DNA from 4 places in the Sinobacterium caligoides genome. Region 1 is predicted to be linked to each of the others. Evidence: riboswitches for the same ligand, from Rfam matches in the RefSeq annotation. Region 1 holds a riboswitch; each other region holds the start of a gene.
The links. Region 1 has a riboswitch for cobalamin ahead of EDC56_RS03080 (TonB-dependent receptor). Riboswitches for the same ligand answer to the same signal wherever they lie in the genome.

Region 1 (2,983 bases):
CTATCGCACAAACTCATCAAGCTCAGCATTACCTAACTTATAAAGCATATGCACCTTATCGAGCCCGTGCCCATAGCCATCTTTCTCTATCTTTATAACTGTAAAGTTATGCTTTTTATAAAAATCAACCGTGTGCTGCGACGTATCGATCAGCACATCGACCTGCTGAAAGTTTCTCCCTATGTTGGCCAGCCTATACTTCAAAAGAAAAGTTCCGATGGATTGACCATGGCAGTCATTATCAACCATCCCTCAGCAAAGCCCAACGATTTCTCCAAGACTCTCATAGCCGCCACATGCTACAGCTTCACCCTTTCTTAAAATTACAAAATATGAAGCATTAGATGACATAGAATCTAAGTACAACTGGAAATCTACAAGCTCCTCGGATGAGAAAAACTTTCCACTATTACTTTTGAATATCCTTAAACAATCACTTCTATATTTTTCATTATAATTTACGACTTCCACCTATCCCCCTCAGTACACCTTACACATTCAACAGCGAGCGTAACGAAGTCATAGCCATATTACTAGCGACTTTGAATACTGTAGTTATAGCAAGCCTAGATATAGTAAGTCTTGTTATTCTACCGATGACCATTAATTAAGCCCACGATAACTGGGGCAACAATATATGAAAATTAATTTTATCTAAAAACTCAACACAACCACCGAATGATGCACATCAATAAATTTTGCGTACACAAAACGACTGTGTTAGGATTTCGCGCATCTTGAGGTGCCTATTGTCAATTTTTAACGATTGATTGGATAGGTTAAATGGGAAGATGGTGCGTTTCGATATCTTTATCTAAACAATGCCAACGCTGCCCCCGCAACGGTAATCACTCTGTGAAAGCCCGACACCTGCCTCGCGATACGATGAATATGAAGCGGAGGGCTTCATAGAGCTGCTATGCACTGAATACGTCGAGTGAACGACCTTTTCATTCTGCATGCTATGTACATTATCTCTATTTCCCCTCCCTCATTCGCGCTTTTATGCTATTTGACGATTGAGGTTGCACAGTGATCAATAAGAATAAATTTATTAACAATAGCCTTGGGTTATTGCTGCCAATATCCGCCAGTGCCTTTGCTGAAACTATACCGCTAGAAGAAGTTGAGGTGGAGGGTAAAAGATACCTGAATACCTTACACCTGAAAGATACCAATAGCGCTTCTAATCGCCTCGGCCTAAAGAGCATGGATATACCGGGCAGTGTAGACATCATCAGCAAACAAGACATTGCCCTCAAAGCAGATTATTCCCCCCTGTCTGCCGTAACACGCTCTGCAGGCTTTGCCGCTACAGCCAGCCCAGGCAACGGCGGCACCTCCATGGCAGTCCGTGGTTTTAACGGTCATAGCTCTGTCGTACAGACCTATGACGGTACCCGCTTATACGTTGGCGCTGGTACCGTCACCTTTCCAGCAGACACCTGGACACTTGAGAGAGTCGAAGTATTACGAGGGCCAGGCTCTGTTATCAACGGTGTTGGAGCGATAGGGGCGACCATCAACTATGTGCCTAAATCTCCCCAGTTTGGCAGCGTACGTAACGAACTGGATGTTACCGCAGGCAGCTTTGGTCTACTCCGCCTCGCTATAGGCTCAGGCGGCGGCATCAGCGATGACCTTGCCTACCGAGTTGACGCTGTCAGCCACAAGAGTGATGGCGATGTTGACGATGCAGATGAGCAGCGCTCTGTATTTGCAGGCTCACTACACTGGCAAGCCACAGATAACCTCGATATAAAGCTCAGTGTTGACTATGCCGACATTGATGCCTCAACCTATTGGGGTACCCCTTTAATCGATGGCAAAGTTGATCAACGTATTCGAAAAAATAATTACAATATCAAAGACGGTATCGTTAACTATGAAGATTTATGGCCACGCTTAAATGCTCAATGGCAGATCAATGATAACGCAACCCTCAGAAGTGATAGCTATTACCTAATGGCAAATCGACACTGGCGTAATGTTGAAAGCTATAGCTTTAACCCGGATAGCGGGCAGGTAGATAGGGCGTACTACCTAGAGATTCTCCACGATCAAACACAGCTAGGTAATCGATCTGATATGTTATTCGAGTTCGATACTGCAGGCATGGCAAATCGCCTCAGTGTCGGCGCAGAAGTTAATCGTATCGACTTTACCCACAAGAATAACCGTAGTTACGGTGGCACAACATCGGTAGACTTACTTAACCCGTTAGCAGGAAAGTGGGCAGACGGCGTCGAATACCGTACCAGCAAAGACTTCAGTTCTGAAACAATGCACTATGCGATTTTTATTGATGAACACATTCAGATCAACGATCAGTTCAGCCTGGTAGGCGGCCTGCGCCACGACAGTATCGACTTTGATCGCAATGACGTTGCCCGCAGCAATGGCCCAGAACACGCCGAACCCTATGCCGTTATTAACGACGACTTATCAGGCACCAGCTGGCGCTTTGGCGCGGTATATCAGCCACAAGAGAATATCAGCCTCTATGCACAAGCCAGTAAAGCGGTGGACTCCGTGCAATCTATTCTCACCGCTAGCACACCCAACATGAAACTTGCAGAAGGCAAACAACTAGAGGTTGGCCTGAAACAAATATTAATGAATGACAACCTGCAATACACCGTCGCTTTGTTTGATATCCGCAAAGACAATCTACTCGCTAACGATGCTTTTGGTCAGTCGAGTCAAATCGGCGAACAACGCTCAAAGGGCATCGAACTTGAAGTGTTTATGCGCCTTAGTGACACCCTGAACATTAGTATGAACAGCGCATTCACCGATGCTGAATACGAGCACTACAAAAAATCCAGCGGCGACGCTATCAGGGACTACAGCGGCAATACACCTAAGGATGTGCCAGAACAAACCGCTAACCTTTGGCTTGATTGGCGGTTTATACAAGATTGGGCATTCAGCGGCGGCGCACGTTACGTAGGCACTCGCTTTGTCGGTGACGATAATAGCG
Region 2 (2,983 bases), 150 kb from region 1:
TCGATAGCATGATAACTAATAAGCTCCATCGACAAATCGGCAAACTGCACGGCCTCAACACTGCCATAACAATAACCGAGTTGATAGAGCGCATCTTGAAACCCCATCACTCCCATACCAATGGGACGATGCTTAAGGTTAGAGTTTCTCGCCTCTTTGACCGCATAATAATTAATATCAATAACGTTATCGAGCAACCTTATTGCAGAATGAATGGTTTTTCGTAAACGTTCTCGATCCAGCTCGCCATTTACAATATGGTTCGACAAGTTAACCGAGCCGAGATTACAGACTGCAATCTCATCCGAGGCTGTATTCAACGTAATCTCGGTACAGAGGTTCGAGGAGTGCACCACCCCAACATGTTGCTGTGGCGATCGGATATTGCACGGGTCTTTAAAGGTGATCCATGGGTGCCCCGTCTCAAATAATGACGCTAGCATTTTTCGCCACAGCTGCTTGGCTGGTACCGTTTTACACAGCGTTATCTCACCACGCTCGGCCATCGCCTCATAGTGATGATAGCGCTCAACAAACGCCTGGCCGTATAGATCATGCAACTCAGGCACATCACTTGGCGAAAACAGCGTCCACGATTTATCCTCAAATACCCGCTGCATGAACAGATCCGGTATCCAATTAGCGCTATTCATATCGTGGGTACGCCGACGCTCATCACCGGTATTTTTACGCAGGTCTAAGAATTCTTCGATATCGAGATGCCAGCATTCAAGATAGGCGCAGACAGCGCCTTTACGCTTACCTCCTTGATTGACGGCAACAGCACTATCGTTAACGACCTTCAAAAAAGGCACCACTCCCTGAGACTGACCGTTAGTCCCTTTAATTACCGAACCCATTGCTCGCACAGGCGTCCAGTCGTTACCTAAACCCCCGGCCCACTTCGATAACAAAGCGTTATCTTTAATCGCATCATAAATCCCCCCTAAATCATCGGGCACAGTACTCAAATAACACGACGACAACTGCGGGCGCTTACTCCCTGCGTTAAATAATGTCGGTGTCGAACACATATAATCAAACGATGAGAGCAGCTCATAAAATTCAATCGCCCGCTGATCTCGATCCTGCTCATGTAACGCCAAGCCCATGGCGACACGCATAAAGAAGACCTGCGGCAACTCTAGGCGACTCTCACGCCAGTGCAAAAAATAGCGGTCATAAAGCGTCTGCAGGCCAAGATAGGTAAACTGCAGATCACGCTCCGGCTTAATGGCTTCGCCCAATCGCGCCAAATCGAAGCAGAGTAGCTCCGGCGACAACAACTCCAAGGTAATACCCCGCTCAATCGAGGCCAATAGTGTCTGCGGGTAATACATCGCCTCCAGGCCAACCGCGCCAGCAGAAACTTCATCAACAGCGAGAAAGCCTTGCACCTCCTCCCGCAGAGCCTCCAACAACAAGCGTGCGGTGACTTGTGAATAATTCGGCTCTTCATCGATCAAGGAGCGGGCCGCCATAATCAACGCTGTCGCCACATCTTGCTGCTTAATACCATGGTAGAGGTTCCCCTCGGCGTCGTTTAACAGCCGGGCCACATCAACATCGTCCAAGCCACTACAGGCCCAACCAATCACAGCGCTCAAACGCCCTCGATTCAACAACGACTCGGAACCATCGGCATGGGCAACCCGAATACCGATCTGAGCCTGCTCTTGTTCTTGTTCCGTACGACGATACGCATGCTCCTCCCTGTAGAGTACGTAAGCCCTCGCGACTTTGTGTAGCTCCTTGCGCATCAAACCCAGCTCAACCTGGTCTTGTATTTCTTCAATATTCACCGCCCCGCCGTCGGGGCGGTAGCGGCTAATACGTTGGCCGATCTCATCGACCAACTGGTCTACCGTCTGCTTAACTCGGCTAGAGCCTGAGGCGGCCTGCCCCTCTACCGCTAAAATCGCCTTAGTGATAGCCGTAGCGATTTTGCTAGCTTGATAAGGTGCCGGCTGGCCGTTGCGTTTAATAACTTGAATAGTCGGTTCGGAGTAGCTGTTAAGCTGCTGAGACATGATCATCACCTGTGTAATACCGCGTATCGTTAACTCCCTCCGCGATAACACGTCATAGACGCGGCGAAGAGAACAACACACTCACAGTAAACTCAGTATTACGCCCAACAGGCTGAGACCGAATCACACAGTACTGGCAAACGAACGACCATAGTCGAGGCGACTACGGCATCGTCAATGATGCGCAGGGTGTCTTCTCATCACCTGTTTCGCGAAGGCATGATATCCCCATTGGCAGACCGTTAGTTTGTCTGTCGCAATAGGCACTTTGACAGGTCTTCGGACTCAGGAGCGAGTTTATGAAAGCCGATAATCTCTATCGTCCCACACAATCACCTACAGCGACGGCTTCCCATTGATCGTTGATCAACAGTGCCTGAGTGTCAGCAGCCAATGCTTTGGCGATAACTTGCACTCGTGTCGCGTTCGTTCTCCCATACCGCTGCGCGTCAGTTCCGGATTCACACCGGATTCCCTCTTCGTCTTACGCTGTATACATGCCATGTCTCCTGGCGGAAACCACAACATGTGCGCAAAAATCAAAGCACCGACACAATATAGGCTATTCCATCTAATGTAAAGCCTGAAGTAACAGCTGTCTTCTAAGCTCTACAGAAGGCGCCGGGCTGTGACATAACAGCGGCTCAATGATGACTGGCGATGGCCAGTAGCGAGCCGGCAGCGATGAACAGGCTACCAAAAATACGGTTTTGCAAACGAATATGGCGCTCATTCTTAATCAATTTAACCAGCTTACTCGCCAGCCAAGCGTAGCCCATCATTACCGTCATATCGACTGCTATCATTGTTCCCCCCATAGTCATCACCTGCGGAAACTGAGGACGCCCTGGCAGTAAAAACTGGGGTAATAGCGCCACCCAAAAAACAATCGCCTTAGGGTTTGTCACATTAACGACGAACGACTGGGCAAGCAGCGATGACACTGAACTAGG
Region 3 (2,983 bases), on a different contig from region 1:
CAACGAGTAGACGCTGTAAAACGGCCGGGTCAACCGCCTCGGAGGTGAAGTGGCGCATATCGCGGCGTTCGAAGATCGCCTTATAGACGGCGTCACGTTCGATATCGGAATAGCGATGTTTGCTCATAAAGTGTGGACCCGAAGAAAAATGAAAAGCCGCCACTGACAATGACAGTGACGGCTTAGTATAGAGTAAACCGGCCGCCAGTTCAGTAGCGGCGCGGTTGTGTGCCAGTGATTACCAGCTAGGGGTGTAGGCGACGCTCAGCAGCGTGTTGAAACCGTCGTTGTTGTAATTGATATTATAGAAATCAGCATTGGTATAATATTCTTTGTCAAAAATGTTATTTAATGCAGCAGTTACTTGCCACTCTGGGTTGATAGCGTAGCTGAGGCGTAGGTGTGTCAAGCCGTAGCCTGATAGTTCGTTGTTATTTGCACGATCGCTATAGGATGAGGAGCGAATTTGCTGCTCGATAGTGAACGTCCAATCATTCAGTGTTCGGCTTAAGTCGATGTCGGCGGAGTGCTCTGGTCGATTTTGTAAGGTTTTACCTGTGTTGTCATTCTCGGCCATCAGTCGCGTGTAGTTGGCGTTTAATTTCCACTGATAAAACTCGGTCGTAGCGATAAGCTCATAGCCTTTGAGGGTTGCTTTACTGATATTTTCTGGTTGAGAGTAGAATGTCTCGGGGTTGTAGCCCCACTCAATCAGGTCGTCAACGTTGTTGTGGAAAAGGTTGACCTGCCAGTCGACGACATCGTAGTCGCCACGAATAGAGAATTCTTTATTGGTTGAAGTCTCTGGTGTGATGTCTGGGTTGCCTTTAGACCCGCCGTCATTAGGGTAATATAAATCGTTGAAGCTCGGTGCACGGAAGGCGGTACCTACGCTGGTGACGATATTGATGTTGTCTGTCAGGTCAAAGCCAAACTCGGCGTGGCCGGTGTTGTTACGTCCGTAGGTGCTGTTGTCGTCGCTGCGGGCAGAGAGGGAGAGCTGGCTGCGTGAAAAATCCACTTCGTATTGTGCGTAGACGGCGTTGTTGTATCGATTGTCTTTATCGTAGTTGTCGCTTGTATCGATCTTGTCATATTGGGTGTCGATACCGGCGATGATTCGTTGCTGATTGGTGATGGTGATTTCGTTGAGCCAGCTGGCAAAGTAACGCTGAGTGTTGAACTTTGATGCTAGGGCTAATACGTTATTGTTCTCTTCGGAGAAACTGTCTTTGCTAACGTTGCCGTCTTTACTGCCGCCAAACACCAATTCTGTACGCCAGTTTTCAGTGGCTTGTAGTGAGGCTTTTATTGAGGCAGCTTGAACAAGGTAGTCAGTATAAGGATTGATATGCGTGCTTGTCGGTAGAGGGTTGTACTTAGAGTCTGTGGGTTTATTGATATCGTATTCACTTTTCCCCTTGGACTGGTAGAAGCTACCCTTCAATGTGAAATTTTCGCCGAAGTGCTTGCCCAATGAGGCCGTTATGCTGGTGTTGCGAAATGCGTCCTTGTCATCGTTACCGTTGCCCTTTTCAGCCGTGCTGTCGAAGCCTTCGCCCTCGTGATGTGAGGCGGATAATTGATAAAAAGTATCATCTTGCTGCCCTTTGATACCGAGGACGCTACTGAGTGTGTTATGTGAGCCATAGCTCTGTTTGATAATGGCTTTACTATAGTCTTCACTCGCCGTGCCATCATTGGTAAATAGCTGAATAACACCGCCAACAGCATCGGCACCATACAGGCTGGAGCGCGCGCCGCGGACTATTTCGACGCGATCGATACTCTCTGGGTCAATATATTGATAGGCTGTGGAGCCTGTTGTTGCGGAGCCAATGCGAAGACCGTCCAGTAGTACCACGGATTGCGCTGTTTTCGAGCCGCGAATCATGAGTGCCGTTTGTGCACCGGTACTACCACTCTGTACCATATTGACACCAGGTGTCGTGGCCAATAGCGCACCTAAAGAAGGAGGCTGGCGGCGATTGATATCATCTTTATCAATAACGGTGACAGGGGCCAAAACTTTGCTGATGGGGGTTGCGATGCGGTTGCCGACGACGACCATTTCCTCCATGATTTCTTCTGGAGCTTCGCTGGCTAAGGTTGTATTGGCTAACAGGGCATTGGCGCTAACAATCGCCAAAGGTAGAGCAAGTAATGTGTGTTTCATGGTCAATCCCAATCAAGGTCTAGTGTTGTGATTCGCTTTAATGATGCGAATTCGTTACTAACGGATTGGGCGGGGGAAAGGCAGACACTGACGGCTTACTACCGGAGTGGAATTCTGCGATGAGGCCCTCCGCGTCATCGTTATGGATAACTGTCGAGGGCAGGTGTCGGGCTCGCCTTTACTCTTATTAGAGTATCGGCCTACCGTTGCGGGGGCAGCACAGGAATGAGGGCGCGAAGCCGGTACCTGTTTCCCTGAGATTATCAGTGTCATCTATGATTACTGGATAATTCCTCGTTCAGTGGCGGCGACTATACCGGGAGTGCCGGTTCTGGTCAATTGTCGGCGACATGGGTTAAGCGTTAGGCTTGAGCAATCTGATGTCGTCTAACACCTTTTGGTTACACGGGACTTTTATGTTGTGTTGCGCGGCTCGTTGGCAGAGGTAGCCGGTAATAAAGTTGATCTCGGTGTCACGTCCCGCAAGTACGTCAGCGAACATCGATGAGCGATTGGCGGCGGTGATCTTCGCCACGTTTAAGGCGGTCGATAGAGCGGCGGGAACGAGCTCTGCAAGGCCTTCGGCGGCGATAATACGATCGAGCTCTTCAGCGAGTTGTTCGAGTCGTGGGCGAGCTTGGGGGTGGTTGATCAACTCCCCGTTATGGCAGCGATAGAGGGCGGTGAGGGGGTTGATTAGGCAGTTGATGGCCAGCTTCTGCCACAGCTGTCGTTCGATGTGTTGATCGGCGCAGATAGTTAACACGTCGGTTGGCAGCTCGGCGATCAGCGCGCTAGTCTCTGGGG
Region 4 (2,983 bases), 250 kb from region 1:
TACGCCTAGACTCACTTGTCGCTGCAAAGACATACTCCCCCACTCCCCACTTGCATCATCGCTCTCACCTTGTAGGTCACTACCATCAGGCTGACTCCCCGTAGACAGGCCTTGCTGTGGTGACTGTTGTAGAGATTGCTGTTGGGACTGCTGTTGGAGCCGCTCCTGAGGTCGCTCTTTCGGTTTGGAAAATGGAGGAGGGCTAGGGGGGCTGGGGGGCGTTATCACTTGACGACGATGACAAAGTACCAATTCCTCAACGGCCTCGATATCAACCAGCTCAACTAGACTTGATTTGCGCCATGCAGCATGTGCCATCGCCGCTCTACACCAAACAATATCAGCGCGTAGCCCATCGACCCCCGCTGCGATCGCTCGCTCGGCAATTTGTAAACGTAGAGCATCCGCACATTGCACATTGATAACCCGACTGCGAGCCTCGCTCAGACGCTCAGCCAACGAATACTGTTGATCGGCATAATGCGCAAGAAACTGCTGAGGATCACCATCAAAGCGCTCACGTAAACGGACAATTTCCACTCGTTGAGCCGGATCGTAGTCATTAGTTAATTCCACACATAAACCAAAACGGTCTTGTAATTGTGCTCGTAGTTCCCCCTCATCAGGGTTCATCGTACCAAGCAACATGAATTTTGCGGCATGCGAATGACTAATAGCGTCACGCTCGACCACATTGACGCCTGAGGCCGCAACATCCAGCAATAAATCAACCAATGGGTCCGCCAACAGGTTAACCTCGTCGACATAGAGCACCCCACCGTGCGCTTTAGCCAATAACCCCGGAGCAAACTTCACCTTTTTGTTATCTAGAACCTGCTGTAGATCGAGACTACCGACCAACATTTCCTCGCTAGCGCCCAGCGGCAGCGTCACAAAAGACGGTACTCGCTCATTCTGAGACGGCAAAATATCAGCGACAGCACGCGACAATGTTGACTTAGCCAGACCTCGTGGCCCACTAATTAAAACCCCACCAATAGCCGGCTCAATTGCAGCCAAAAGTAGGGCCAATTTAAATGGGGACTGCCCTACAACGGCTGAAAACGGGTAATCAGGCACGAGCTTCCAGTGCCACACTGGCTGATGCACTGACAATTCGCTTTACGGCCCAGGCCGCAGCTACACCAAGCACAAGCCAAAACACTAGGTTTGCCGCGCCACTAGCCCACAAGAATTCTTCATGCAAACTGTTGAGTGCAGCTAACGCAACAGGATCTGGGTGCGAGAACATCGGTGCATCAGCGTGCGGGGCTCCCAAGATAAAAGGCAGCGCCAGCAATAATGGCGCAATAAATTTACTAACAAACGGACCATAAAACAAAACAAGCAAAGCCATTGCACTGCACACAGTTGCCAACAGCCACCACGTTTGACGATTTTCTATCGCTGCCGCTTCTGCGCCTGGTATTTCTGGCGGAAGCCCCAAACCCGGGATAACAAACAAAGCAAGAAAGCCGCCCACCCCCCAAATCGCACCTTTGAGTAAATTAAGTTGAGCGACACCCTGTGCGCTTAACTGTGTCATCACGGCCATAAGGACGGCGGAAAAACCAACTCCAGCCAATACATTAGAGAGCAAGCTATAAAGAGTACGCTCGGTGCCATCTTCTGGCGCCCAAGCCTCTTCGTCATGATGATGACCTATAACAGCCTCACCGTGCTCATGCTCATGCTCATGTACAACAGCCGGCTCATCAGCCACCTCATAAGCTTCTGCAGCAAAAATAATAGGGGCAACACTGAGCTGCTGGACAATAGTTAAAACGAGACCCGCCAACAAACCTACCAAAATGGCATTAAAAATAATTCCACGAAATATCATGATATTTTTCCACTAGCAATCGCTCGCAAAACGCGAGACAAGAAATATTTAAAATTTTAAGCTCTCAACTAACAACGGCAAAAACCACCCGAAAAGGTGGTGAGCGCTATTGCAGAAAGTGACTTAATGGCAAGGAAAGGCCAAAGAGTGGCGCGTGTCATGCGCCGCATTATGGGCTGCATCCATGGGTGCAAAACCAACGGCAAACAATACTAGAATACCGAAAATAGCTGCACCGAAAGCTTGCGCTAGTGAAGAAGATTTTACTGAAGCAGCCGATTGCTGCTCAACAACATGTGAAGACATAGATATAGCCTCTGCACCCACCGTGCAATGATAAAGGAAAGAATTAACAGGCCGGTCTTCGGGCTCAAAAAGGTTATATAACGTCGCCTGTGCCTTCCCAGATTTTTTCCAGTGGCAGATACAGACTACTCTTTTTTACCGATGCGGGGGCAGCGTTGGGATTGTCTTACGACCACCAAACTTCCCGATTATCCCATCACTGGGCACCTATTATTGTATGATCCGGGAATTCTACTTAGGGTAGTAAGTATAATCAAGCACTAACATTGGGAGTGAGCGTCAGAGCCTATGCAGATAATAAATATTTTTATCCACCTTATTGCTCGAGTGTAAAATACCGACAGCCACCCCTTGCTTCGCCAAACGCTGGTTAAGCTCACTCGAATAAAGTACAGACCTAAAGTGCCGATAGCTTAACTCCTCCGTTGAAAAAAGCTGTCGATATAGAGCAGGCAAAGTGAATGATATGCCCTCTTCTCGCTGGTCAAAACCCTCTAAACGGCCACTTAAACCTGATTCAACCAGCCCCTCAAAAAATCGATAAATCCGTGCCTGCATAAAAAGCTCGAGTAAATTGGCAAGCGGGCATTGTATGTACTTCGGGAGCAAAAATACAACCACCAACTCAGAGCTTTCAGGGTCTCAGCCGCATAAAACAGTCGCCATACAAAAATTCTTTTTATACATCAAGACTCTATTTTTTGACTTTAAAGGCCTTACTTGTTGTTTCTCACCACATAGTGAAATAGCAAAACAAAACAAGCCCCCTAGTAAGAACCTCTATAAAAATAAACTCAACGCAATAACATTTTTAGCATCTGACGACAGCTTTCC

Region 2: it holds a riboswitch for cobalamin, as region 1 does, so the genes downstream of both, EDC56_RS03730 (ribonucleoside-diphosphate reductase subunit alpha) here and EDC56_RS03080 (TonB-dependent receptor) in region 1, are expected to answer to the same signal.
Region 3: it holds a riboswitch for cobalamin, as region 1 does, so the genes downstream of both, EDC56_RS08405 (TonB-dependent receptor plug domain-containing protein) here and EDC56_RS03080 (TonB-dependent receptor) in region 1, are expected to answer to the same signal.
Region 4: it holds a riboswitch for cobalamin, as region 1 does, so the genes downstream of both, EDC56_RS02040 (CbtB domain-containing protein) here and EDC56_RS03080 (TonB-dependent receptor) in region 1, are expected to answer to the same signal.

The regions. Positions count from the first base shown of each region.
Region 1 is NZ_RKHR01000003.1:665,546-668,528, forward strand. It holds gene EDC56_RS03075 (GNAT family N-acetyltransferase) at 1-249, opposite strand; cobalamin riboswitch at 724-892, shown strand; gene EDC56_RS03080 (TonB-dependent receptor) at 1,033-2,983, shown strand, end outside.
Region 2 is NZ_RKHR01000003.1:817,880-820,862, forward strand. It holds gene EDC56_RS03730 (ribonucleoside-diphosphate reductase subunit alpha) at 1-2,030, opposite strand, end outside; cobalamin riboswitch at 2,284-2,569, opposite strand; gene rhtB (homoserine/homoserine lactone efflux protein) at 2,675-2,983, opposite strand, start outside.
Region 3 is NZ_RKHR01000004.1:384,065-387,047, reverse strand. It holds gene bluB (5,6-dimethylbenzimidazole synthase) at 1-127, opposite strand, end outside; gene EDC56_RS08405 (TonB-dependent receptor plug domain-containing protein) at 239-2,176, opposite strand; cobalamin riboswitch at 2,318-2,465, opposite strand; gene EDC56_RS08400 (ketopantoate reductase family protein) at 2,532-2,983, opposite strand, start outside.
Region 4 is NZ_RKHR01000003.1:414,242-417,224, forward strand. It holds gene EDC56_RS02030 (ATP-binding protein) at 1-1,110, opposite strand, end outside; gene EDC56_RS02035 (CbtA family protein) at 1,073-1,843, opposite strand; gene EDC56_RS02040 (CbtB domain-containing protein) at 1,967-2,149, opposite strand; cobalamin riboswitch at 2,182-2,375, opposite strand; gene EDC56_RS02050 (TetR/AcrR family transcriptional regulator) at 2,944-2,983, opposite strand, start outside.